3 regions of the Alteromonas sp. S167 genome follow, and region 1 is predicted to be linked to each of the others. Evidence: predicted binding sites of a transcription regulator. Region 1 holds the regulator's gene; each other region holds the start of a gene.
What was found. The regulator FNR, encoded in region 1, switches genes on or off when oxygen is low (the NO sensors DNR and NnrR bind a similar motif). The targets are predictions, from matches to a motif close to TTGATCTAGATCAA.

Region 1 (8,015 bases):
CCTTATATTACGGTGAATAATGACGGCACGTATGTGTTTGAGCATCAATCGATTATTGAAATCATCGCGATATGTATTGTATCTCCGCTTATAGCGGGTCTCTACATGATGGGAGTAATGAACGCCAGAGCACAGAAAACATCTGTATTCACTGTTTTCAGCTTTTTTCCGTTGCTTTTCTTACTCGCCCTTACGCAGTTAGTAAACAGTATCCTTGTTCAGTTAGGGCTGGTGTTACTTATTATTCCAGGACTGTATTTTTATCTTGCATCGTCATTTTCATTAATGCTGGTAGCAGATAGAAAGCTCACACCAATAAGCGCTATTATTCTATCTTGCCGAGTTTTTAATGCTTACTGGACGCAAATTGCAGCAGTTTACGGCGTACTGTTCCTACTTTTTCTTAGCGCGCCGCTTACGCTTGGTTTTTCATTGATCTGGGTATTGCCTTTTTACTTCAGTGTTATGGGTTTGCTGTATCAAGAACTTATTGGCGAGCAGGAGGGAGGCAAAGAAGCACCAATTCATGATGTCAATGAGTCTCGATTTGATGCATAAAAGAGAAACGTCAAAAATCGTTTTAATCACGCTAGGTGTTTTAGCGGTTATCGTAATTAATGCCATTATTTTTACCGACCAAGAGCCCGATATTTTAGAGGTACCGAAAACAGTTGAGGCCCATAAACCTGTGCCTGACTTTTCGGTTTACACTAATGTAAAAGAAAAGAAGGCAGCGTTTTTCAATTATCTTCGTCCAGAGGTTGAAAAACAAAACGCCTATTTGCTTTCTCTCCGTCATTATATTCAAACGCTTTACCGAAAAGTCCTTGTTAACGAGTCATTGACCGACGACGATATTGAGCGCTTAACGTGGTTGGAAAATGAGTATCGAGTTAAAGCAAAACAGCCGCTTCAAAAAAAGTTGGAAGCACTTATGCTGAAAGTAGACATTCTTCCTGTTGAACTTGTATTGGTGCAGGCTGCGAATGAGTCTGCCTGGGGTACTAGCCGCTTCGCACGTAAGGGATATAACTTCTTTGGCTTGTGGTGTTTCTCTAAAGGTTGTGGGTTTGTACCAAGTAGACGTAACGACGGTGCATCTCATGAAGTTGCGAAGTTTGAAAATGTGTCACGTGCAACGTATACCTACATGCGAAATATAAACCGACACGACGCTTATGAAGACTTACGGGAAATACGCGGCAGATTACGCGCAAATCAAATTCCTATTACGGGCGTAGCGCTTGCTGAAGGGTTAATGAATTATTCAGAGCGAGGAGCCGCTTATGTGGAAGAGCTTCAAACCATGATTCGATTTAACGAGGAGTTTTTAACCGAATGATACGTGCAGCTTTATTATTAGCGTCAGCTCTATGTGGCTTGTCTGGCTTAACCGCACATGCTGAATCCATCGACGTAGAGTACAGTCGTTTTTACAGCCATGTTAAAAAGTTGGATAACGAAGATACACAAGCGCTTCAATTTGCATTTGGTTTTATTAGGGTTGGAGAAGGGCGTCTTTGCGGAATAAACAACGCTGAAATAGTGACTGATAAACAAACGTTACCCCTAGAGGTAAGCAATGAAGGGCGTTTTACCGTGCCCACTGAAAAAGCACTAAAGCTAGCCAATGCACTTGTTCGCATAGATTTAAAAGAAGTGGCGAATGTATGTGATATGTCAGTCCAGCTTGAAACGAAGGTCGAATATCTAAAGCAGTATTATTCACAGGAAGAGCTGTCATTTCTGTTTGAACAATACGCAGCGTTTTTTAATGAAATGGGGAGCTTCCTGTCGTTCCTTATGCCTTCTGTTAAAGGCCTAATGATTCAATTCGACGACAAAAACTTAGATTTTATTACACCACAGGGTGTACAAATAAATAATGGTGTACTTCAGCTAGAGCAGCAGTGGATAAGCGAAGCGAAGGGTTTAACATTACCCCATGCGCCGCTTCGCATTACGGCTATGGCATCAAGTTGATAATTGATAGCGTATTTGCTCTGCCAATCGTGAAATAGTTTCTTCACCTTTTGCGCAGAGCTCCTGAGCCCTATGAAACTCCATTATTCCAACATCAGTAAGCTGGGGCTCGATAAGGATATCAGGTGGGTCACCGGCCAAACGTGAACGAGTGACTCGTGCCTGCAATATCTCTAATGAAGAACTCATAACGCTCATGATCCCAGGTGGATTGCGCTTACTGGCTTTTGCAGGCACTTCTGTTACTTCTTCTTCAATTTTTTCAATTACATCAGACGCCACAGAGCCTTCTGTTTTTTCTACGCCTTCCGAATCATTTTCGATAAGCTTCTGTTCCTCATCAGCTTTATTATCATCGTCTTTCGAATCGGGGGAAAACCATTGACGTAATACGTTTTGACTTTTAGTAAAGAAGTCTTCCGTTTTTCGTTGATTTTCTTCATGATCGTTGCGTAACTTTTCTAAGCGCATGGGCCTAAAATCTGCGTTTAAGTTAACAGCAATTACGAAGTCTGCGCCTAATTGTCGACACAAATTTACAGGTACAGGGTTAACTACTGCACCGTCCACAAGCCATCTATCACCGTGTGCTACAGGGCTGAATAAGGCTGGAATAGCACAAGATGCTTGAATAGTATCGCCTATAGGTCCGGAGTTAAAAACAACTTCTCGGCCGGTGTATAGGTCAGTAGCAACTGACGCAAACGGCTTTTGCATTGCTTCATAAGTCTCTACACAAAAATCTGCTGCAAGCTTATCGAACACTTTCTGGCCGCTAGCAATACCACCACGACGCAAGCCAACTCCCATCAGTGCGAGTACCTGCCAATCGCTTAGTGAACACGCCCATTCTTTTAACTCTTCAAGCCTACCACTTGCGTAAGCAGCACCAACGTAGGCACCAATTGAACAACCGGCTACAACGTCGATGCGTACGCCAAGCTTTTCAAGTGCTTCAATTATACCTATGTGTGTCCAACCGCGCGCCGCGCCTGCGCCTAACGCAAGTCCTATTTTCATCTATTTGGTTTCCATGATGTTGACGATTTCAATGGCGTTATCGCTATCTACCATTTCGGCATTGTTAGTATCAGTAAAAGACGGTTCATCAAACCCAATATCGCCATCTTCTACAGGGCCATCCTGAGTAGTAATTGATTTGAAGTCATGAAGATTACTGTCGATTAAGTGCGAGGGCGCTACGTTTTGAAGCGCTCTAAACATTGACTCAATTCTTCCAGGAAAGCGTCGATTCCAATCTTGTAGCATCGCTTTTATGTTCTGACGCTGCAAGTTTTCCTGACTTCCACATAAATTACACGGAATAATTGGAAACTCGACAGCCTGAGAGTACTTCTCGATGTCCTTTTCGCTGCAGTAGGCAAGGGGACGAATTACAATGTGCTCGCCATTGTCACTCACAAGTTTAGGCGGCATTGATTTTAGCTTGCCACCATGGAACATGTTCAAAAAGAAGGTTTCTAGCATGTCGTCTCTGTGATGACCCAGGGCAATTTTAGTTGCGCCTAATTCCTTCGCGGTGCGATACAAAATGCCTCGGCGCAGCCTTGAACACAAAGAGCACGTTGTTTTTCCCTCTGGAATTTTGTCTTTAACTATAGAGTACGTGTCTTCTTCTACAATTTTGTAGTCTACACCAACGCTATCAAGATATTCTGGCAATATGTGTTTTGGAAAACCTGGCTGTTTTTGGTCAAGGTTTACCGCTACGATGTCAAAATGAATAGGCGCAATTTTTTTAAGGAAAAGTAAAATATCAAGCATGGTGTAGCTGTCTTTACCGCCAGATAAACACACCATTACTTTATCGTTGTTTTCAATCATGCCAAAATCGCCAATGGCTTTACCCACGTTACGGCGAAGTCGCTTCTGAAGTTTGTTGAAATTATACTTTTGCTTGCTTTGTGCTGCGTTTGATACCGCATCGTTAGCACTAGCACTGGTTGTGCCTAAACTCATAATTAACTAGCTTGTTTCGTTCTAAAAACGCCATTATACAATAAAGCGTGTTTTTGAAACCATGGTTGCTGTCGTTAATTTATGCACATAGCGTAATAAAACGTTACTTACATTTTTTATTTAGCCAGTGGCGAAACAAAACCATCCGGCTTTATGGCTAAAACGTCACAGTTGAGTTCATCAATAACGTGTTCCGCAGTGTTTCCAATAAGTGCCGCAGATAGGCCTACGCGCCCCACAGTACCGATTATTACTAGCTCTGCATCAATATCTTTGGCAACTTGCGGTATCACTTTTTCAGGGAGGCCCTCTTTCACGATACACTTTTCATCGGGAACACCATATTTAAGCGCGTGTGCCTGCATCTCATTATTGTGGTGATTCTTAACCGCATTATGATAGTTCTCAGGGTCGAACTCTGGCACTTCAATGGCGACATTAAGCGGTGTTGTTGGATAGCTATTAACTAGATTCACATTGCCTTTGAGTAACGTGGCGTAGTCGTTTGCGATAAGTGTAATTTTATCATTTAGGGCAGCATGTTCATTGTCTTCGCTACCCACGTTAACTGCAGCGATTATCTCGCCGTTTTCCGGCCAATCGTGGTCTTTAACTAATAGTACAGGGCAGGGACATTTACGCATTAAATGCCAATCAGTTGGCGTAAATAGTACAGACGCCAAGTCATCATGTCGCTTTGTGGCTTTTACAACAAGATCAACCTTGTCGTTTAACGTATAGGAAATAATTGATTCGTAAGCGCGGTTGTTCCACTCAACCACAATATCGGCTTCTTGGAATCCTAAAGCATTCAAGTGGTTCTTTAACCACTTTGCTTGTTCATTGGTAACCGCGTCGCGCATTGACTCACGCTCATCGCCGCTTAACATTGTGGTCATGTCGTAAGAAAGGTCGTAAACCACTAACATAGCAGTAACCGAAGCGCCTGTTTTTGCGGCTAGTTCAAACGCCCGGCTTAACGCAGGCTGGCTGTCTCGTTCAGTATCAACAATCGCTAAAATATGTCTACACTCAATCATGTGATGTCCCGTTAAAACGAACCATATATGTTTAGTGTAAACGACAAACTCGAAAACGAAAGTTGAACTAGATCAATATTTTGCTAATTCGAAAGGTGATGGCTAGTGAACTTAAACATAAGTTCTTAAGTGCCCACCTATCCGTTGCACACAATACTCGGGCCGTTTAAAGCCTCTAGTTTCTCGTTTAAGCGGTCAAAGTTCTTGATAGTAATAAGTCTGCCGTCTACCTTAATAATATCTTCTTTTTGAAAACGACTGAGTAAACGACTAATTGTTTCTATGGTAAGCCCTAAATAATTTCCAATTTCGTTTCGTGTCATCGTTAGATGGAATTCACGATGTGAGAAACCACGCTCTTCGAAACGTTGTGATAGATGAGAGATAAAATACAACAAACGCTCTTCTGCTGTACGCTTATTGAGTAGCATGATCATGTCGTGATCTTGTTTAATTTCAGCACTCATAAAGCTCAATATTTGATGTCTTAGTTTCGGGAACTGCACCGACATTTCATCAAGAGTTTCGTAGGGGAGTTCACATACCATTGCCGTTTCCAGCGCTTGTGTGTAGCTTTGGTGTTTATTCTCACGCAGCGCGTCAAAGCCTATGATATCGCCTGGAAAATGGAAGCCAGTAATTTGCTCCTCGCCTTCGTTATTGGTTACAAAAGACTTAAAAGAACCCGTGCGCACAGCAAATAAAGAGCGAAATGTATCGCCCGTACTAATTAATATATCACCTTTGTGAAGGGGCTTTTTACGCTCGATAATGTCATCTAAAGATTCAATTTCAGTTTTATTCAGTGCCACAGGTAAACACAAATGGCTAAAACTACAGTTCTGACAGTGAATTGAAAACTGGCTTCCTGCGCTCATGACAAGACCTCACAATAGTTATGGTTATTTACCAATAATACCGCAAGCTTTAAAGGATTGCCCGATAAATCAAAAGCACTGAATATAAAGCCATTAACACCGCAATGACTTGTCGGGTAACAGTATGTTGAAAGCCACGTAAAAGAAGCTGGCTGCCTGCACTGGCGGCCAACAATGTTGGTAAGGTTCCCAGTCCAAAAAATAGCATTAACGCCGCACCTTGCGTTGCATTACCTGCGGCTAAAGACCACGTAAGTGTAGAGTAAACAAGGCCACAAGGTAGCCAGCCCCAAATAATACCGTAAGGAATGGCATGCATTGGTGATTTAAAAGGAAGAAACTTTTTAGAAACAGGTTGAAGCTTAGAAAACAAACCTTTACCAAACGATTCTAGTGCGGTTAAAACGGTCCACCACTTTCCTAGATAGCACGCTAATAACAACAGCATAATGCCGCTTAACAGCGTAAGAACATAATTTGCCAAAGGAATAAATTCAGACGCCATTTGGCCAATAGCACCGGTAAGCGCACCTGCAACGGTATAGCTAAATATGCGCCCCAAATTATAGGCAAATGTATAGGGAAGTGGGTTAGCATCCTTTGGGGAAACCATTCTTAGTGCGGCTACGATACCGCCACACATTCCAACGCAGTGCACACCGCCGGCAAGACCAATGAGAAACGCAGATAGATAGTTAATACCTTCCATATTTAGCGCTTCGATTCTTTATTTACTGTTTCTTGGTTTTCACTACCCATGTTTTGTTTTTCTTCTTGACGCTGCAAGGCTTTTCGCTGCTCAGCGAGTTTTTTCTCTTCAGGTGGAAGGTCGTCATCAAACAAAATACTGTAACCTTGACGATCTAAATCTTCAAATTGATTAGACTTTACAGCCCAGAAAAAAATAACAATTGCCAACGCAACGATAATGATAGCAATGGGGATAAGGACGTAAATTATGCTCATTCTATTTCCCTAAAAGCCTTGTTGAATTGGTTACAACAATAATACTGCTTAACGACATACCCACAACGGCCATCCAAGGCGATAAAAGCCCAGTAACTGCAAACGGTAGAACCAATACGTTGTAGCCAACAGCCCAGCCGATGTTTTGTCGAATCTTTTGTTTCACTTTGTGTGCGGTTTCAATCAGCTCAGGCACAGACAGAAGCTGGTCGCCCAGCAAAATAACGTCGGCGGCAGTTTTTGCAACATCAGTAGCGTTGCCAACAGCTATAGCAACATCTGCACTGGCAAGTACAGGAGCGTCGTTAATGCCGTCACCCATCATCATCACTTTTTTACCCTGTTGCTGCATTTCAACTACCGCATTGTATTTTTTGTCAGGTGTAAGCCCGCCAAGTGATTTAGCTATAGGTAACGATTGCGTAACTGTATTTACATTGTCCTGTGTATCACCGCTTAACACGACTAACTCATGAGTTTTTGACAGCACGTTAAGTGTTTCTTTCGTATCTTCACGAAGGCTGTCACTCACTACAAAAGCAGCCAACAGTCGACCGTTTACAGTTAAAAACACATTCGCATCAATGTTCACGTCTTGCGGCTCTACTTTGCAAAACAAAGCTGTACCCATTAAACATTTTGCTTCATTAATCACCCCAGCAATTCCGCCGCCAGGTGTTACTTCAAATTGGCTAACCGTAAATGCTTCAGCTTGATCATCAGGTACTTGCTTAGCGTTCTTTTCACTAGCAGTTTCAGGTGAAGTGGACTTTAAAAAGGCACTTGCAATAGGATGTTCTGAGCGAGTCTCTAGCGCTTGGGCAAGGGCCAACACATTTTGTGCATCCACACCTTCTGCAAACCATGTTTGTGCCAGTGTGAACTTGCCTTTGGTTAATGTACCTGTCTTATCAAGGGCAATAGTAGTTATGCTGGTTACCTGCTCTAACGCGTCTGCACGTTTAAGTAAGATACCTTGGCGATTAAGTTTGGCCATTGAACAAGTTAGTGCTGAAGGCGTAGCTAAGCCTAAAGCGCAAGGGCATGTCGCCACCAACACGGATATGGTTATCCAAAAGGCTTCTGTACTGCCTTGCAATGACCAGTATCCATAGGTACAAGCAGAAATAAGAAGCACGGCAACAACAAAATACCTAGAAAAGTTATC
Region 2 (8,015 bases), on a different contig from region 1:
TATAGGCGCAGCACCGCGCCATTTAGGCAGTATGGAGCCATGCACATTAATACAACCTAGCTTAGGTGCATCAAGTATCACTTTTGGCAACAATAAGCCGTAAGCCACTACCACCATGAGGTCGGCGTTCAATGAAGAAAGCCTTTTCTGAGCGTCTTCGCTTTTAAGTGACGACGGTTGAAATACGTCTATAGCATGCTCTTCTGCTAATACTTTTACCGGGCTTGCTGTGAGTTTCTTACCACGTCCGGCAGGGCGGTCTGGTTGCGTGTAAACCGCAACAACGTCATGCTGACTGTCGATAAGTGCAGATAAGTGCTTAGCAGCGAAATCCGGAGTACCGGCAAAAATTATTTTCAATGGTGATGTCACAAATTGTCCTATGCTTTCGCTGCTAGTCGCGCTTCTTTTTCAAGCTTCTTGCGAATTCGCTGGCGCTTCAGAGGTGATAGATAATCGATGAAAAGCTTGCCTTTTAAGTGGTCAAGCTCGTGTTGGATACAAATAGCCAGTAGACCGTCTGCTTCCAGCTCGAATGTTTCACCGTTTTGGTCAAGTGCTTTTACCGTAATAGATTCAGCCCGCTCTACTTTTGCATAATTGCCAGGTACAGATAAACAGCCTTCCTCGCTAATGGTCATACCATCTTTACGAGTAATTTCAGGGTTTATAAACACACGAGGTTCGTTTTGGTCTTCTGATACGTCCATAACAACGACTTGTACGTGGCGATTTACCTGTGTAGCGGCAAGGCCAATACCATTTTCATCCTTCATGGTTTCGAACATATCCGATACCAATTGTTTGATTTCGTCGTTAACTTCTTCGACCGGTTTAGCTACCGTGCGAAGTCGTTCATCAGGAAAACTTAATACGTCTAATATTGCCATGTCTCGCTTACTTCACCTATTGCTGTATAAATTCATATACGATCTAATTGCCAGCACACTTTACAGTGCTTATTAAGTTACTATTCTAACGTATATCACGGCTTTCGTGCAGTTTTTTGCCAAAGCCCTATTAGTATAGTGATTTAGGTCGATATAGTGTTATTGTCTGAAAAAGCAACAATAAGCGACAGTGAATAATTTGCGGGTGATTAATTTGAAAAAGCGATTAAGTAAAATAGTTCAAATAGCAGCGTTAACCTTTTGTGCGCTAGTTACTTTACCTGCACTCGCCTTGCAACTTAAAGAAGGTGCGCCCAAAACATACACGGTGAAACGTGGCGATACCTTATGGGGCATTGCCAACGTGTTTCTAAACGAGCCTTGGCTTTGGCCTGAACTGTGGCGCACCAACACACAAATTAACAACCCTCACCTTATTTACCCGGGTGACATCATTACTGTTGGATACGAGGATGGGCAGCCGGTGTTAATCGTCAAGCGAGAAAAGCTTGCAATGACACTATCACCTGAAACAAATAAACGCATAAAGCCAGCACCCATCGATTTACTTGCTTGGGAGGCAATAGCGCCATTTATAAAGCAGCACACATTCGTTGATGAAGACAGATATAACATGCTGCCCAAAGTGCTCGGTAATCAAGACGGTAACATACGCTTTGCCTCAGACGACTTTGTATTAGGTCAACAGCAATTCAGTGCCAACGATCAGTATCGTGTAGTGCGGAAGCACGCTACCATCGAAAGTCTTCAAGGTGAGACATTAGGTATACAAGTCACGCACGTATCTACCGCATCAGTCATTCCAGAAGGAAATACTGATGACACTATGCTGCTGTTTATCGATGATGCTTACCAAGAGGCTAAGCGCGGCGATAAGCTGTTGGAAGGTGGGTTTGAAAACCCCGATAGCATTGAACTAGTTGCAGCAACCTCGCAGCGTGGTGCAGTAGTGGGCGATTTGCATGACCATGATTTACTGGGTAAATACGACGTGGTTATTCTTGATTTAGGGAATATGGACGTTAAGCCCGGAACGGTAATGGGGTTATATGTTCAAGGCCCTGCAATTGTAGATGACGAAACCCCTCGCTATGTCGATGAACCGGGTGCTAATAGCGGTGGCGAATGGTTTATCGACACGTTAACTCAACCTGCAATGAAAGTAGGTGAAGTTATCGTGTTTAAAACGTTTGATAACGTTAGTTATGGCTTAATTACCCGTGCAAGCAAAAGCATAAAACGCGGCTTTATCGTCGCCAAGCCTTAGCTAACCCCACTAAGCTATTTTTAATCTGCCGCTTAACATTAAGGAGCGGCAGTGTCTCAACATTCTCTTCAAGCACAATTAAAAACACTCTCACGGGCAAAGTCGCAACAAATAAACGCAAAAGCAGCGTCTTCATTAACGCAATTTGAGCTTGCGTATCTTCGTATGGCTTCGGCACAGGGCATTGCTAGCAAACACTGGCTAGAACTACTTTTACGTACAACACTTTCCCCGCATGAGCTACTCACAGCCGAAAATGACTTACACGCTGCCGATATTGATAAATTAAAAACGCAAACTTCAGACAAACTTACGTCTTTAGCCATTGCGTGGGAAAGGGAATGCGCAAATCATCATATTGTTTCGTACGACTCATCAAACTACCCCTGTTCGTTGAAGCAGCTCGACTCTCCGCCGCTAGTGCTGTTCGTGGTGGGAGAACCACAGTGCTTAATTAAACCTCAAGTGGCTGTTGTAGGCAGCAGACGTGCAAGTTTACAAGGTAAGCAAATAGCAAAAACTCTAGCCAGTGACCTGTCGAACAATGGCATTACGGTAACCAGTGGTTTAGCTATGGGCATAGACAGTGCCGCACATCAAGGTGGGTTAGTAAATACAGGCAAAACAGTTGCGGTAATGGGTACAGGGCCCGACATTGTTTATCCTGCCAAGAACAAGCCATTATTCGATGCTATTGTTAGTGGAAAAGGAGCTTGCATCACTGAATTCTTTCCCGGCCAAGGACCGAAACCCTGGCACTTTCCAAGGCGAAATAGAATTATTGCAGCATTAACGTTAGGCACTTTGGTTGTAGAAGCGAAAATTAAGAGTGGCACCTTGATTACTGCCAATTTGGCCGCAGATCTAGGGAGAGAAGTGTTTGCGGTGCCGGGAAATATTTACCACGAACACGCACAAGGTTGCCATTGGTTAATCCAACAGGGTGCTAAACTAGTAACCAACGTGAACGACATTATTGATGAAATAGATGTTGAGCCTTTACAGCTAGGCATTCCCGTTGACATTGAAAACGAAAAAAGTGAAGTGAATAGCTTGGCAACTGATAAATTATTAGCTAGTGTGGATTATGACATCACCGCTATTGATGTTATAGCCCAGCGCAATGCCGTTACTGTGTCAGATGTAATGGCGTCATTATTAGAATATGAATTGCGTGGTTTAGTGGCCGCTGTCCCTGGTGGCTACATTAAATTGAGGGGAAAATAAAATGTTCGATATCCTCATGTATCTGTTCGAAAACTTCATCCACAGTGAGACTGAGATCCGCGTAGACCAAGACGAGCTTACAGAAGAGTTGGTTCGCGCAGGCTTTCATCATGATGAAATATACAAAGCCCTCGCATGGTTAGAAAAACTTGCCGCGCTGCAAGAAACCGACATTAAGCCGTATTTTTGTAGAGGCATTAGTACTGGTTTAAGTCGTATTTATACGCATGAAGAGCAAATGCGCCTTGATGTAGAATGTCGTGGTTTTTTGATGTTCTTAGAGCAAGTTAATGTGCTTGATGCATCTACCAGAGAGATGGTTATTGACCGCGTAATGGAAATTGATTCCAATGAATTCTGCTTAGAAGATTTGAAGTGGGTAGTATTGATGGTGCTGTTTAACGTACCAGGTAAAGAAAATGCTTACGCTCAAATGGAAGACCTACTGTTCGAAGAGCCAGATGGTGCACTTCATTAATGCGTGTTTTACTCAGCACTAACTGCTTTATACGCACTGCCAAAGTGCAGTGCGTGATCGTATGCCATGTCTAAAATAGACCACTCGTTATTTTCAGCAAACGAGCATGCCTTAGAAGATAACTTCGGCGATTGTCCAGAATGTGGCAAAGCCGTTCATATTAAAAACAGTAAATCTGGTCCTTTTCTAGGTTGTACTGGTTATCCAGAATGTAGCTTCAGTAAACCGCTACACGACAAACAAACGACATTACTTAAAACACTTGATGGCGTTTCTTGCCCAGAATGCAGTTCAGAATTAGCAATAAAGAAAGGCCGGTTTGGTATGTTCATCGGTTGTACCAACTTCCCCGATTGCCACTACATTGCGCCTATCAAACAGCAAGAAGAAACCTCCGTTGATTGTCCGAAATGTAAAAAAGGACAGCTGATTTCGCGCACCAACAAATACGGTAAACAGTTTTTTGCATGTAACCATTATCCGAAGTGTCGTTATGTGCTAAATTTCACCCCAGTCAACGAAGCATGTCCAGCATGCGGGTGGGCAGTGCTTATCGATAAAAAAGGGCAGCTGCAATGCCCACAGCCAGCGTGCGGTTATAAGAAATAAACCTTGTTTTAGAGAATGAAAAATGTCTGATTTTCAAAATGGGGACGTGAATACGTTTAATCCTGTTGAAGCCAACGTTACAGAAAAAGATCCTATTGTAAGTGCATTTGAGGAAGGTAAGTTGTTGGTGTATCCCACCGAAGCGGTTATGGGCATAGGATGTGATCCAGATAACGAAGCGGCAGTGCATGCCCTATTAGAAGTGAAACAGCGCCCAGTAGAAAAAGGCGTCATTCTTATTGCTGCCAACTACAGTCAACTCTTACCTTATGTTGATGACAATGCTATTCGTCCAGACCGTCGTACCGACATTTTTTCTAGCTGGCCTGGGCCAAATACGTGGCTATTACCTAAATCTTCTTCTGCGCCAAGTTGGATTTCAGGGAAGCACCCGAAAATTGCGGTTCGAGTAACTAACCATCCGGTGGTGGTAGAATTGTGCAACAAGCTTGGTAAGCCGCTAGTGTCAACAAGTGCCAATTTAACAGGTCAACCGCCGGCAATAACCATTGATGAAGCAAAGGCTGTTTTTGCCGATTCAGTTGTGTATGTTGATGGTGAAGTAGGTGGAGCAACAAAACCGAGTACCATTCGCGATGGCGATACTGCCGAGGTAATAAGAGCATGATAGGGTCTACGCAACTTGATGGGAAAGATGCAGCAGAAGTTATCGAACAAGTAAAATCATACCTTCTCAATCTGCAGGATACCATCTGTCAAACGTTGGAGTTAGCCGATGGTAAAGGCCAATTTGTCGAAGACAGTTGGCAGCGAGAAGAGGGCGGTGGAGGCCGTTCACGCGTGCTCAAAAACGGTGCTGTTATTGAGCAAGGTGGCGTAAACTTTTCACACGTATTTGGCAGTCAGATGCCGGCCTCGGCTACTGCCAATCGGCCTGAATTAGCAGGCAGAAACTTTCAAGCTATGGGCGTGTCGCTGGTTATACATCCTCACAACCCTTACATTCCTACATCACATGCTAATGTTCGCTTTTTCATTGCAGAGAAAGAAGGCGAAGCGCCTATTTGGTGGTTCGGTGGTGGTTTCGATTTAACGCCTTTCTATCCGTTTAAGGACGACGTAATACATTGGCATGATACAGCGAAGAAGCTGTGTAAGCCTTATGGTGAAAATGTATACGCTAAGTACAAGAAATGGTGCGATGACTATTTTTACCTTAAGCATCGTAACGAGACCCGCGGTGTTGGTGGTTTATTTTTCGACGATCTAAACGAGTGGGGTTTTGATACTTCGTTTGCTTTCATGCAGGCGGTAGGCAATGGTTACATCGATGCCTATGTACCTATTATGGAGCGTCGTAAACAAGTGCCATATGGCGAACGAGAGAGAGATTTTCAGCTTTATCGTCGTGGTCGCTACGTTGAATTTAACTTGGTCTTCGACCGTGGAACCTTATTCGGTCTTCAAACGGGTGGCCGCACTGAATCTATCTTGATGTCTATGCCGCCGCTTGCGAGGTGGGAGTATTGTTATACGCCTGCACCTGGTAGTGCCGAGGCGAAGCTTGTTGACTGGCTTAAGCCCACCGATTGGTAATTAATGCCATAATATAAAGCGCCGCTACATCCATAGCGGCGCGTGATTTTGATCTACATCAATACACATATCTACCAAGGTTTTCGTTACCTAATAAACTTGCGCTGGATCAACATCTTCTTTTTCTAAATACGTACAGTGGCCTCATTGAAGTAAATCACTTATGAGAGCACATTATGCGTACATCAACTCTTTCAACAATTTGTCTAGCGCTAGCAGCGCTTTCTCCAGCGGTTCACGCGCATCAACAAGGCGACTGGTTAGTTCGTGGCGGTCTAACAACAGTAGCGCCGGATGAATCTTCATCAAATATTGTTGCTGGTGGCTCGGACTTAGGCGTAGCGCTTACAATCGGTAATGATACTCAGCTAGGAATTAACGTCGCTTATTTCATTACAGACAATATCAATATAGAGCTTCTAGCTGCCACACCGTTTAAACACGATGTGTCTTTTTCAGTACCAGACCCATTAGGTACTGGCAATCAGTTAGGTGAAGTAACACACCTTCCACCAACGCTTACTGCCAACTATTACTTTAATGATGCAGCCTCATCGTTCCAGCCCTACATTGGCGCAGGTATCAATTACACCTTTATTTATGATGAGAAATTTACTGATGCTAACGAAACTGCGGGCTTAAGTGACTTGTCGTTAGATAATTCTTTTGGTTTATCTGCTCAAGTAGGAATGGACTATCACATAGATGAAACGTGGCATGTGAATGCGTCGGTGCGCTTCATTGATATAGATACAGACGCCACTTTTAAAGTGGGCGATGCCGAAGGCAAAGTGGGTGAAATAGAAATAGACCCATGGGTTTATACGTTATCTGTGGGCTATACATTTTAATGCCGCTTATTGTACCGCTATATAGTAGGGCCTCTTTTTTTATAGCGATACCTTGTTGAAATTATTGCACTACTTATGCGCCATTAAGAGCGTTTAGAGTAACAGGGGGTTGCGTGCGATTGGCTTTTTGCTGATTCGCACGCTTTTTTATTTTGTGTTTATCATATGTTCGGCAAGTTGATCTAGCGCCGTCAGAAGCTTTTGCGCTAATGCTAAATCGTCTACGGTTTTAAACATTGCTTTTCGCATGCAGTACATCCACTGGTCTTTAAGTTCTGGTGAGACAGTGAATGGCAAGTGGCGCGCACGAAGGCGAGGGTGGCCGAACTGCTGTTGAAAATCATCTGGTCCGCCAAGCCACATCGTCAAATACAAGAAGAATACATGTCTTATTCTATCTAATGGTTGCGGGTGTATTGCCAGCAGTTCAGCTGCTAACGGATCGGTTTCCATAATATCATAGAACGAATTTGCCAATTCTCGCACTTTCATCTCTCCGCCAATTCGATAGTATGGCGTATTGTGTGAGGCGCTTTCTTCGCTTTTCTTTTTACCTTTAAATAAATCGCGTATACCCATGAAAAAATTCGCTGTATTTGGTAATCCTATTGCCCAGAGTTTATCACCAACTATCCATGAAATGTTTGCAGAACAAGTGGGAGAAAAGATTTCTTATGAAAAGATACTTGCGCCAGTAGACGGTTTTGTAGATGCCGCCAACGCGTTTTTAGCTCAGGAAGGCGCTGTAGGTTGTAACGTCACCATGCCTTTTAAGCTTGATGCATTCAACTTGGCAAAGGTAGATGACCAAGCAGCCAAAGATGCACAAGCTGTTAATACGCTAATGAATGGTGACAGCGGTGAAGTGTGGGGATACAACACTGATGGTGTTGGGCTGGTAAACGATCTGCTTAACAGTGGTGTGGAAATTAAGGGTAAGCGCGTGTTGCTTATTGGTGCCGGCGGCGCAGCCCGTGGCGTAATCTCCCCGTTATTAAAAGCAGGGGCCGCCTCTTTAATCATCACCAATAGAACCAAAGCGAAAGCAGAGGAAGTGGCAAGTGCCGCTTCAAACGCTAAAGTGCAGGTGGTTGCGCTTGAAGATATCGCAGATG
Region 3 (8,015 bases), on a different contig from region 1:
ACTCATTGATGAATAATATATAATTACCAAAAAATTCACCAAGGATAGTAAACTGATTAGCAACAATTAATCTTGCTGTACTGGCACACGACCTACGGGCACTACCTGGCGACGAATACTTGGCTGAGGAGCAATGCGATATAAGTCACCATTCTGACCAACATAGTGCTTACTTACTCCGCACGTTTTGGCAATATCTGCATGAGCCTGCAAATGCTCGTGCTCTCCATGTACAGGAATGGCGATTTGTGGCTTGACCCAGTGATACATTAATTTCAATTCTTCGGCACAAGGGTGGCCGCTTGCATGGATGGGCAGCGGACTGTCTTCACTATGGATAACAGAAACGCCTTTCGCTTTTAAGGCGTCGCTTAGCTTTTTAACGCTAACTTCATTACCTGGAATCACAATAGAAGAAAATAGTACGGTGTCGCCTTTATCTAATTGAAGATGAGGATGCGTATCTTTGGCAAAACGAGAAAGTGCCGTGTTGCGCTCCCCTTGGCTACCTGTTGCAATAGCAAGCACTTCATTTGGCGGTAAATATCCTAAATGGCTTGGGTCAGCTATGGGAAGATCATCTGGCCATATACCCTGCTGGCGAGCAATAGCATACATGTTCACTAGTGAGCGACCATAAAGACCTACATAACGATTAGTCTTTTGTGCCACCCGTGCTATTGAAATTAATCGTGCAACGTTGCTGCCAAAGCATCCGACGACAACACGGCCTCTGAGGCCTTTTATCGTACTGAGTAGGCCGTCATAACAGTTTCTTTCAGAAATCGAGAAACCCGTTTTAGGCGCGTTAGTAGAATCACCTACTAGCGCCATTATATTTTCTTCAGCTAACGCTTTGTATAGCTTTGCATTGAAAGGCTTGCCGGTTATTGGATTGGCGTCTATTTTCCAATCTGCCGTATGCAGAACCGTACCAGCCTCGGTGCTAATCTTAAGGGCAAACGGTTCTGGTAAAGAATGCGTTATCTCTAGCCATGTAACAGAGAACGGGCCAATTTGTTTGGTGCTGCCGGCATCAACTTCGATAATAGGTATTTTATTAGCCAATTTACTTCGAGAGAGCTTACGCCTTAAGACTTCTGCAGTAAAAGGCGTTGTATAAATTGGCTTTTGCAGCCTCTGCCATAAATACGGAATAGCACCCACATGATCTTCATGCGCATGAGTAATAACTATTCCAGCAAGGGTTTCTTTTTGATTTGCGATAAAAGAGGGATCGGGTGCTACTACACGGTGGGTAACCCCCTTGGTAAGCGAATTGTCAGCTTTCTGTTGCTTGTAAGGCGGCGTGAGTGGTTCATCGAAAGATACGCCGCAATCAACCATTAACCAGCTTCCATTATGGCCATAGAGATTAAGATTCATCCCTATCTCACCTGTTCCTCCTAGCGGAACAAACCACAAATCCTCCAAAGATGGTTGCAACAAACTGAACTTACCTCATAAATATTGTGTTTTTAATGCAGAAGTACGCGTATCGTTGAACTATCACTGTTGCATGAACACTCAAGCACCTTACGCCTTTTTGATATTTATGATAAGGCGCCATTCGCTAACCGGATCACCCTACAGCTGTTCCGCGAACTCTTCAGGCGTTATCACTTCTCCGTCTTCACCGGGTACAGGGCATACTATTACCATTAATTCATCTTGGGCCATGCCGGGCACCCATTTCGCAAGGAAGTCTTTCGTAGAAATTTCCATTGCCTCACAGTGTTCCCAATCTTCGGTAGCCCAAAGCAGAGCAAGCGATGCATCTGGCCATACAGGAACGCCATCTTCTTCGTCCGTTGTTAACATGACGCAGCCATGCTCATCTTTTAAAATAAAGAGCTTTTGTTCTGTCTTAATAGTTTCCAAGCTTGACGTCATGCGTTGAACAGCATTTTTTTCTAATAGTGGATGTAAATCCGACATAGGAATTTCTCACAATGCGTATTGAGTTGAAGTTTGATTAAGTAAGTGTAGCTGCTTACTGTAACCTTCGCGGTCTAATTATTTTGTGACACACTAGCAATGATTTCAGGCAAGCCTACCCGTCTAACCTGCTTCATGGTGTGAATGAACACTTTGAGCGAGACGTTATCTAGCGCCGCTATCTGTGTAATGGATACCGATGCAGATAATTGCTTTTCTACATCTGTAGGCAGCACCGCAATACCCCCTTCACTTTGCAAGTTATTTAATGCAAGTGTAAGAGAGTTGGTGCGAAGTTTTGCGTCTCGTAATTGAGGGAAAGACGTAAGTAAAACATCACGCGCTTTTGCGCCCCAATCTATGGCTACAAAGTCGGCGGCATCCAGCGAGTCTTTTTGCTCGCCTACGCGATACAATGCTAAATCACGCTCTAGCAACACCTCACTGTTAACTTCTTCTGACTTGAGTGGCTCGGTTGAAAACGCAATGTCTGTCACGCGCTCATGCAGTTGTCTTGATAAAGAGTCAAGCGTTAACACCTCTGCTTTGACCGACCAATCGGGGTATGTGTTGTGTAAATGACTCAGCGTTTTAGGCAGAAGCATTTCACTAGCAAGTTGTGTAGCGCCACAAACAACATATTCAGAAGATTGTATTTGAAGCTCTTGTTTCGCCTCATTTAGCGTCGCACACAGCTGTCTTGCGTACGGAAGTAGCTTTTCACCAGACTGCGTAAGCTGAATACTGTTTCGTTGCCTTATAAATAAGGTGGTATGAAAGTATTCTTCTAAAAGTTTGATGCGGGCACTAACGGCCGACTGGGTAAGATACAGATTCTCTGCGGCTTTACCAAAATGACGAGTTTTTGCCACCTCTATAAAGGTGGTAAGAAAGCGTATATCCATGCTTGATTTAACAACCGTTTTGCGTTGACGCTAAATTGACACAGATAATACGGCAAGTAAACACAAAAGCACAGAAGCGCACCGCGATAAACGGTACGCTTTAACAAAAATTCACCAACTCGCTGGTTTAATACGCTTCTTGATGCAACCTTCGTTGCTTTTCACGGCGCTGAATATCACGCTTTTGTTTGGTTTTCACGTCGTTATGACGCTTACCAGTGGACTTTTTAACGTGACCTTCGTCCTCTTCTACCGAGTCCCATTCATCACGCTGGTAACGATAGTCTTTACTCATCTATTTCTCTTGGTTGTTTGGTTATTAACACCTTTTCATTATTGACCTTAGTAAAAAAATGAAAAACGAATTTTTATCATCGTAGCGACAAGAATTTTTGATGAATTAGTAAGCGCTCAGTGTATTGGATTTGATGCGCGGCTGAAAACAACAACGTTCATCGCACTAGGTTAAACTCAACTTCTCATACAAAATTTAAAAGCCATTAAAAACATCAACATAGACTTCAACAACTAAAAGCTGAGTGCGTCACAGAGATGTGGTTAAACATAATTAGGCACTTGAAAACTAAGCGTAAAAATTTTTTATTGATATGAAAAAAATCTTTTGTTTTAAATTTCTTATAAATTGCCTTAAAAGTTCGCTGAACAAGACAATTATGTTGGGTACACCATGAAAAGTTTAGCTATTCGACTATCACCAAAGCCATTTATTGACCGTCAAAAATTTCCCTATGGATTTAGAAAATCGGGAGACTTCAGCATTACTGAAGCCAACCTTTTAACCCAGTTTGGTAAAACATTGCTTGCACTAGAGAGCGGAGAGCTTGCGCCAGAAAGTGAAGATGAACAGCATTTTGTTGAGTTTGTTAATGGACAAGCTGACGCAGTCAACAATGTTGAAAAAGCGTGGGCAAAATACGTTCGCTTAGCACGAGGTAAAAAGCATTTTTACACGCTTCATAGTAGTGCGAGTAATCAGTCTGATTATGATGATGACTACACTGAAGAAACATTTGATGTGGCCTAAAACAGCGTTTTAAGCCCATGCAAAAATTATTAAAGCTCGCAAACTTGCGAGCTTTTTTGTTTAAAAAGAATGATCTGAATCAAGAACATGGTAGAACAAAATGAAGAAAGTTGAGGGAATGTCTACACTTAGCTAAGTGCATTTATTTTTCGGCTTGTACCGCAATGTAAAACAAGCGCGTTCAAAGCCATGCAAAGGAGGCGAGACTATGTTTATTAGTGCAAACAAGCTCATGCATTACTCTATACACGCAACCGATGATAAAGTTGGCGGTATACGAGATATACTTTTTGACGACGAAACACATGTAGTAAGATATTTGGTAGCAGACACAAATACGTGGCTTCCACTCAGCCGAAAGGTTGTTATCTCCCCTATATCTGTCACTCAACTCGATTGCGACGATGGTCACGTAAATATCAATATGACCGTTGATACACTGAAAAATAGCCCCTCTATCGACGAACATAAGCCTGTTTCACGAGAGTATGAAGAAAACCTCTTTAAGTATTTTGGATACGGCTATTACTGGATTGGTCCTGGTGCATGGGGCGAATTTGCGCACCCCAATGAGCTTGTAGAGTTACAGCGTGAAGAAGAAGACAATAACACCAGAGAGAAAAAGGAAAATCACCTTCGAGCCTGCGATGAAGTTAGCGGCTACGAAGTAAGTACATCAAACGAAAATGTGGGCCATATTAGCGACTTCGTTATCAACACCAATACTTGGAGCATTGTATTGCTTATTGTCGATACTAATAATTGGCTACCGGGTGGAAAGCATTTGGCGCTATTACCTACCGACATTCAAGAAATCGACTGGGCGGCGCACAGTGTTAAAGTAGGAATGCCTGATAACGCATTGTTAGAGCGGCCTGAAGTAGATACAGACAGGTTGTCTGAAACTGGATATGTAGAAAAACTACTATCTGAAATTTAGTATCTAATGCTGTGTCAGTATGATTGTTTAGTGAAAGCTGTCTAGTATATATTGCCTGGTAGAACCGGCAACAACAAAGCAAAGATTTATACTGCCTAATGCAGTGAACAGAAAAAATCCCAGCGAAGGCACAACTAGGTATCACACCTCACGTTTGCCTCCGTTGGCTATTTATTTTCAGTTGCAGAAAAATTCGTTCATTAACGCAATTAATCGCTGCACGCGCTCATCGGACAATCGATAATAGATAGTCTGCCCTTCACGGCGAGTTGCCACCATTTTAGCCTCTCGTAATAACGCTAAATGTTGCGACATAACGGGCTGAGAAACATTAACACCATCTAATAGTTCAGTTACCGACTTTTCTTCATCAAGCAATGAACACAGAATCATAAGACGTGTTTTATTTGCAAACTGCTTTAGAAACAACTCCGCTTCCACAGCGTATTGCACCATATCTTCTGATTTCGTTACGGCATCTTCGGACATAAGCCCTCTCTTAAAGAAAAAATTCACGGTACAAATGTATCGCGTTATTATACTAAAGTATAACTCAAATCTGTAAATTGCCATTATTTGCGATGAGAAAAATTCGCGGAGCCTTGCATGCCACAAATCACGCATATACATTAGGACAAGCTTATTTTTCGGTAATTTTGATCTTGGAGGATGTATGCTCATCGATTTAACCACGCGCATAAACAACATTGCCTTCAACATTCGTACTGTTACCGCTGCGCAAGCGCGCTCAGAATTAGAAAGCAACCATGGCATTGTGATAGATGTCCGAGAAAGTGAAGAAGTTGACAGCATGTCAGTAAATGGTGCCGTTGTTATTCCTAGAGGCGTGCTTGAGATGAAAGTGCTTGCTCTTGTTAAGGATGCTGCAACGCCACTTTACTTGTTCTGTGCATCAGGTATGCGTGCAAAACTAGGGGCAGAACAACTGTTGCTTATGGGTTACGAAAATGTCTCTGTTATCACTTGTTCCGTTCAAACCATTAAGGACGCCAATGCTCAATGACACTTGCGCGAGGCATGTGATATAACACCTTAAAATCGTAACAAGAAGAATTACAATGCTAAAATCCACATTAGAACAATGGCGCATGTTTAAAGCTGTAGTTGACGCCGGCGGGTTCAACCAAGCTGCAACAGAAGTACATAAAAGCCAATCGAGTGTGCATCATGCTGTTCAAAAACTCGAAAACGCGATTGGTGTTGTACTTTTTGAAAATGAAGGGCGCAAGGTAAAGCTATCGCCGCAAGGTGAATTAATGTATCGCAGGGCTTCGTTTCTTTTAAACGAAGCGGAAAAGCTAGAAGCTGTAGCAAATAGCCTGCAGACCGGAACGGAAACCACCCTAAGAATTGCGGTAGATATTATTTTCCCGTCAGCATTGTTATATAACGTATTATCCAAAGTCTCAGCCGAATTCCCCTTACTACGAATAGAAATTGAAGAAACAGTACTTAGTGGTGCTAATGCGCTGCTCAATAACGGTAAAGTAGACTTGGCGATTTCCCCTTTCGTTTTCCCCACAGGCTTCAGCGAAGACTTATGTGAAATCGAGTTCGTTGCGGTAGCACACAAAGACCACCCTCTTCACCAATTGGGAAGAACGCTCACACTAGAAGATTTAAAATCACATCGCCAAATTGTAGTGCGCGACTCTTCCGCCGAACGTAAGGTAGATGTTGGCTGGCTTGGCGCAGAACAGCGGTGGACTGTAAGCCATGTTAGAACATCGTTAGATATTATTAACCAGGGTTTGGGGTTTGCGTGGCTTCCCATTGCTATTACAAAAGACTACATTGAAGATGGTACTTTGGTCCCTCTTCCATTAGACAATAATGCTGCGTTACGTAAAGCGCTACTTTATCTGTCTTTCGACGATGGTGACACGCTAGGTCCAGCAGCTCGTGCTTTTATGGGTGAGTTACGTTATCAATCTATGCAATTACCTACATCAGATTTACTAATGGAAAGCTGTCAATCGATGTAGGAATTTTCCAAATTATCCCAATGCTTTTGAAATCTGATCAAACGCCAAAAGAAAGCCCAAAAGTGATATCGAAACGCCAATTAAGGCCACAGCGCCATCGTCAGTTGCCATACCTACAGCCATTATCAAAACAGCAAAGGCCGGTATTAACCCCATAAACGGGATAAGCTCTAGCGGTATCATAATTAAACCACAGCCGGCACAGCAAAGCGCAATAAGAGATCGAAATACGGGTTCTCGCATGAAAAAGCAACGCGGGACCAATAACTTATCAACGCGTTGTGCGTACGGCTTCATTTTAGCCACAACTGTATTTATCTGATTTGCATCGCATTCAAGTGCCATTATCTTTGATGGCAGCCACGGATGACGACGACCAAGTAAAATTTGCAGAGTAATGAGTAATATTGTCACACCCGCAATCGATGGTACTCCTGGAATGGCGCCGACGGGTGTGCATGCCCAGAATGCAGGTAGTGCAAGCATAGGTCCAAAACCACGTTTTTCCATACTTTTCCAAAGCGTTGAAAAAACGAGCACGCCTTGTTTTCTACCGGGCCGCCATTTTTCAAGAAGCTCGCTTAATGTCATTGATCTTTCAATGGTTCTTACAAACATTATCAAATCCTTTGAAGCGAATCGCTCCGCGAACGCTGTGTAAAACGTTTACTAAACAATCAACTTTTTTGAAAAGAAAAGTGCTGATAAAACGTGTTTGAGCATTATGAATACATACAAATTGTGCGAAAAATATGCCATACCTTTATTCCAATTAGTCTGTAATAAAGGGAATAACTTTTGCTAATAAACATCAACGAATAGACAAATTTCAACGCCATTTTCATTAAAGTACGCAATGCATTTCTCGCATTCCGAATATGTAAAAGCACGTTGCTAGCGCAAAACCACCGTTGATGTCTACAACTGCTTCTCTATAGCGTATGATTAATATATATATTTGATTTGAATTGTTATTTCACAGCGACATGAGTAACACCAACAATAAACAACATGCTGTGAAATTTGGCGTTAAAAGAGAGAGGGATATCAGTGCTTACTATCTTACTTGTAGACGACGACACAGAGTTTACCGACGTTGCCTGTACCATTATTGAATTTTTAGGCCACGAAGTACTTACTGCAGCCACGCTTGAAGAGGCCCGTGATTGGTTAACCAAAGA

Region 2: the regulator FNR is predicted to act here: its motif matches at 6,098-6,111, upstream of V7R35_RS07725 (OmpW family outer membrane protein).
Region 3: the regulator FNR is predicted to act here: its motif matches at 3,958-3,971, upstream of V7R35_RS11365 (PRC-barrel domain-containing protein).

Annotation. Positions count from the first base shown of each region.
Region 1 is NZ_JAZETR010000011.1:11,615-19,629, reverse strand. Features, by position in the region: gene V7R35_RS15605 (stress protein) at 1-558, shown strand, start outside; gene V7R35_RS15600 (glucosaminidase domain-containing protein) at 551-1,342, shown strand; gene V7R35_RS15595 (DUF2987 domain-containing protein) at 1,339-1,983, shown strand; gene V7R35_RS15590 (patatin-like phospholipase family protein) at 1,975-3,003, opposite strand; gene ttcA (tRNA 2-thiocytidine(32) synthetase TtcA) at 3,004-3,963, opposite strand; gene uspE (universal stress protein UspE) at 4,080-5,003, opposite strand; gene fnr (fumarate/nitrate reduction transcriptional regulator Fnr) at 5,141-5,881, opposite strand; gene V7R35_RS15570 (sulfite exporter TauE/SafE family protein) at 5,931-6,590, opposite strand; gene ccoS (cbb3-type cytochrome oxidase assembly protein CcoS) at 6,593-6,847, opposite strand; gene V7R35_RS15560 (heavy metal translocating P-type ATPase) at 6,849-8,015, opposite strand, start outside.
Region 2 is NZ_JAZETR010000003.1:382,030-390,044, forward strand. Features, by position in the region: gene fmt (methionyl-tRNA formyltransferase) at 1-372, opposite strand, end outside; gene def (peptide deformylase) at 381-890, opposite strand; gene V7R35_RS07695 (LysM peptidoglycan-binding domain-containing protein) at 1,096-2,178, shown strand; gene dprA (DNA-processing protein DprA) at 2,230-3,405, shown strand; gene V7R35_RS07705 (DUF494 family protein) at 3,407-3,883, shown strand; gene V7R35_RS07710 (DNA topoisomerase family protein) at 3,950-4,492, shown strand; gene V7R35_RS07715 (Sua5/YciO/YrdC/YwlC family protein) at 4,515-5,120, shown strand; gene hemF (oxygen-dependent coproporphyrinogen oxidase) at 5,117-6,049, shown strand; gene V7R35_RS07725 (OmpW family outer membrane protein) at 6,226-6,900, shown strand; gene V7R35_RS07730 (group II truncated hemoglobin) at 7,048-7,479, opposite strand; gene aroE (shikimate dehydrogenase) at 7,478-8,015, shown strand, end outside.
Region 3 is NZ_JAZETR010000006.1:223,806-231,820, reverse strand. Features, by position in the region: gene V7R35_RS11390 (ribonuclease J) at 67-1,449, opposite strand; gene V7R35_RS11385 (DUF2750 domain-containing protein) at 1,588-1,938, opposite strand; gene V7R35_RS11380 (LysR family transcriptional regulator) at 2,013-2,843, opposite strand; gene V7R35_RS11375 (hypothetical protein) at 2,971-3,138, opposite strand; gene maoP (DUF413 domain-containing protein) at 3,532-3,888, shown strand; gene V7R35_RS11365 (PRC-barrel domain-containing protein) at 4,097-4,828, shown strand; gene V7R35_RS11360 (ArsR/SmtB family transcription factor) at 5,006-5,317, opposite strand; gene V7R35_RS11355 (rhodanese-like domain-containing protein) at 5,502-5,852, shown strand; gene V7R35_RS11350 (LysR family transcriptional regulator) at 5,908-6,834, shown strand; gene V7R35_RS11345 (exopolysaccharide biosynthesis protein) at 6,847-7,452, opposite strand; gene V7R35_RS11340 (sigma-54-dependent transcriptional regulator) at 7,885-8,015, shown strand, end outside.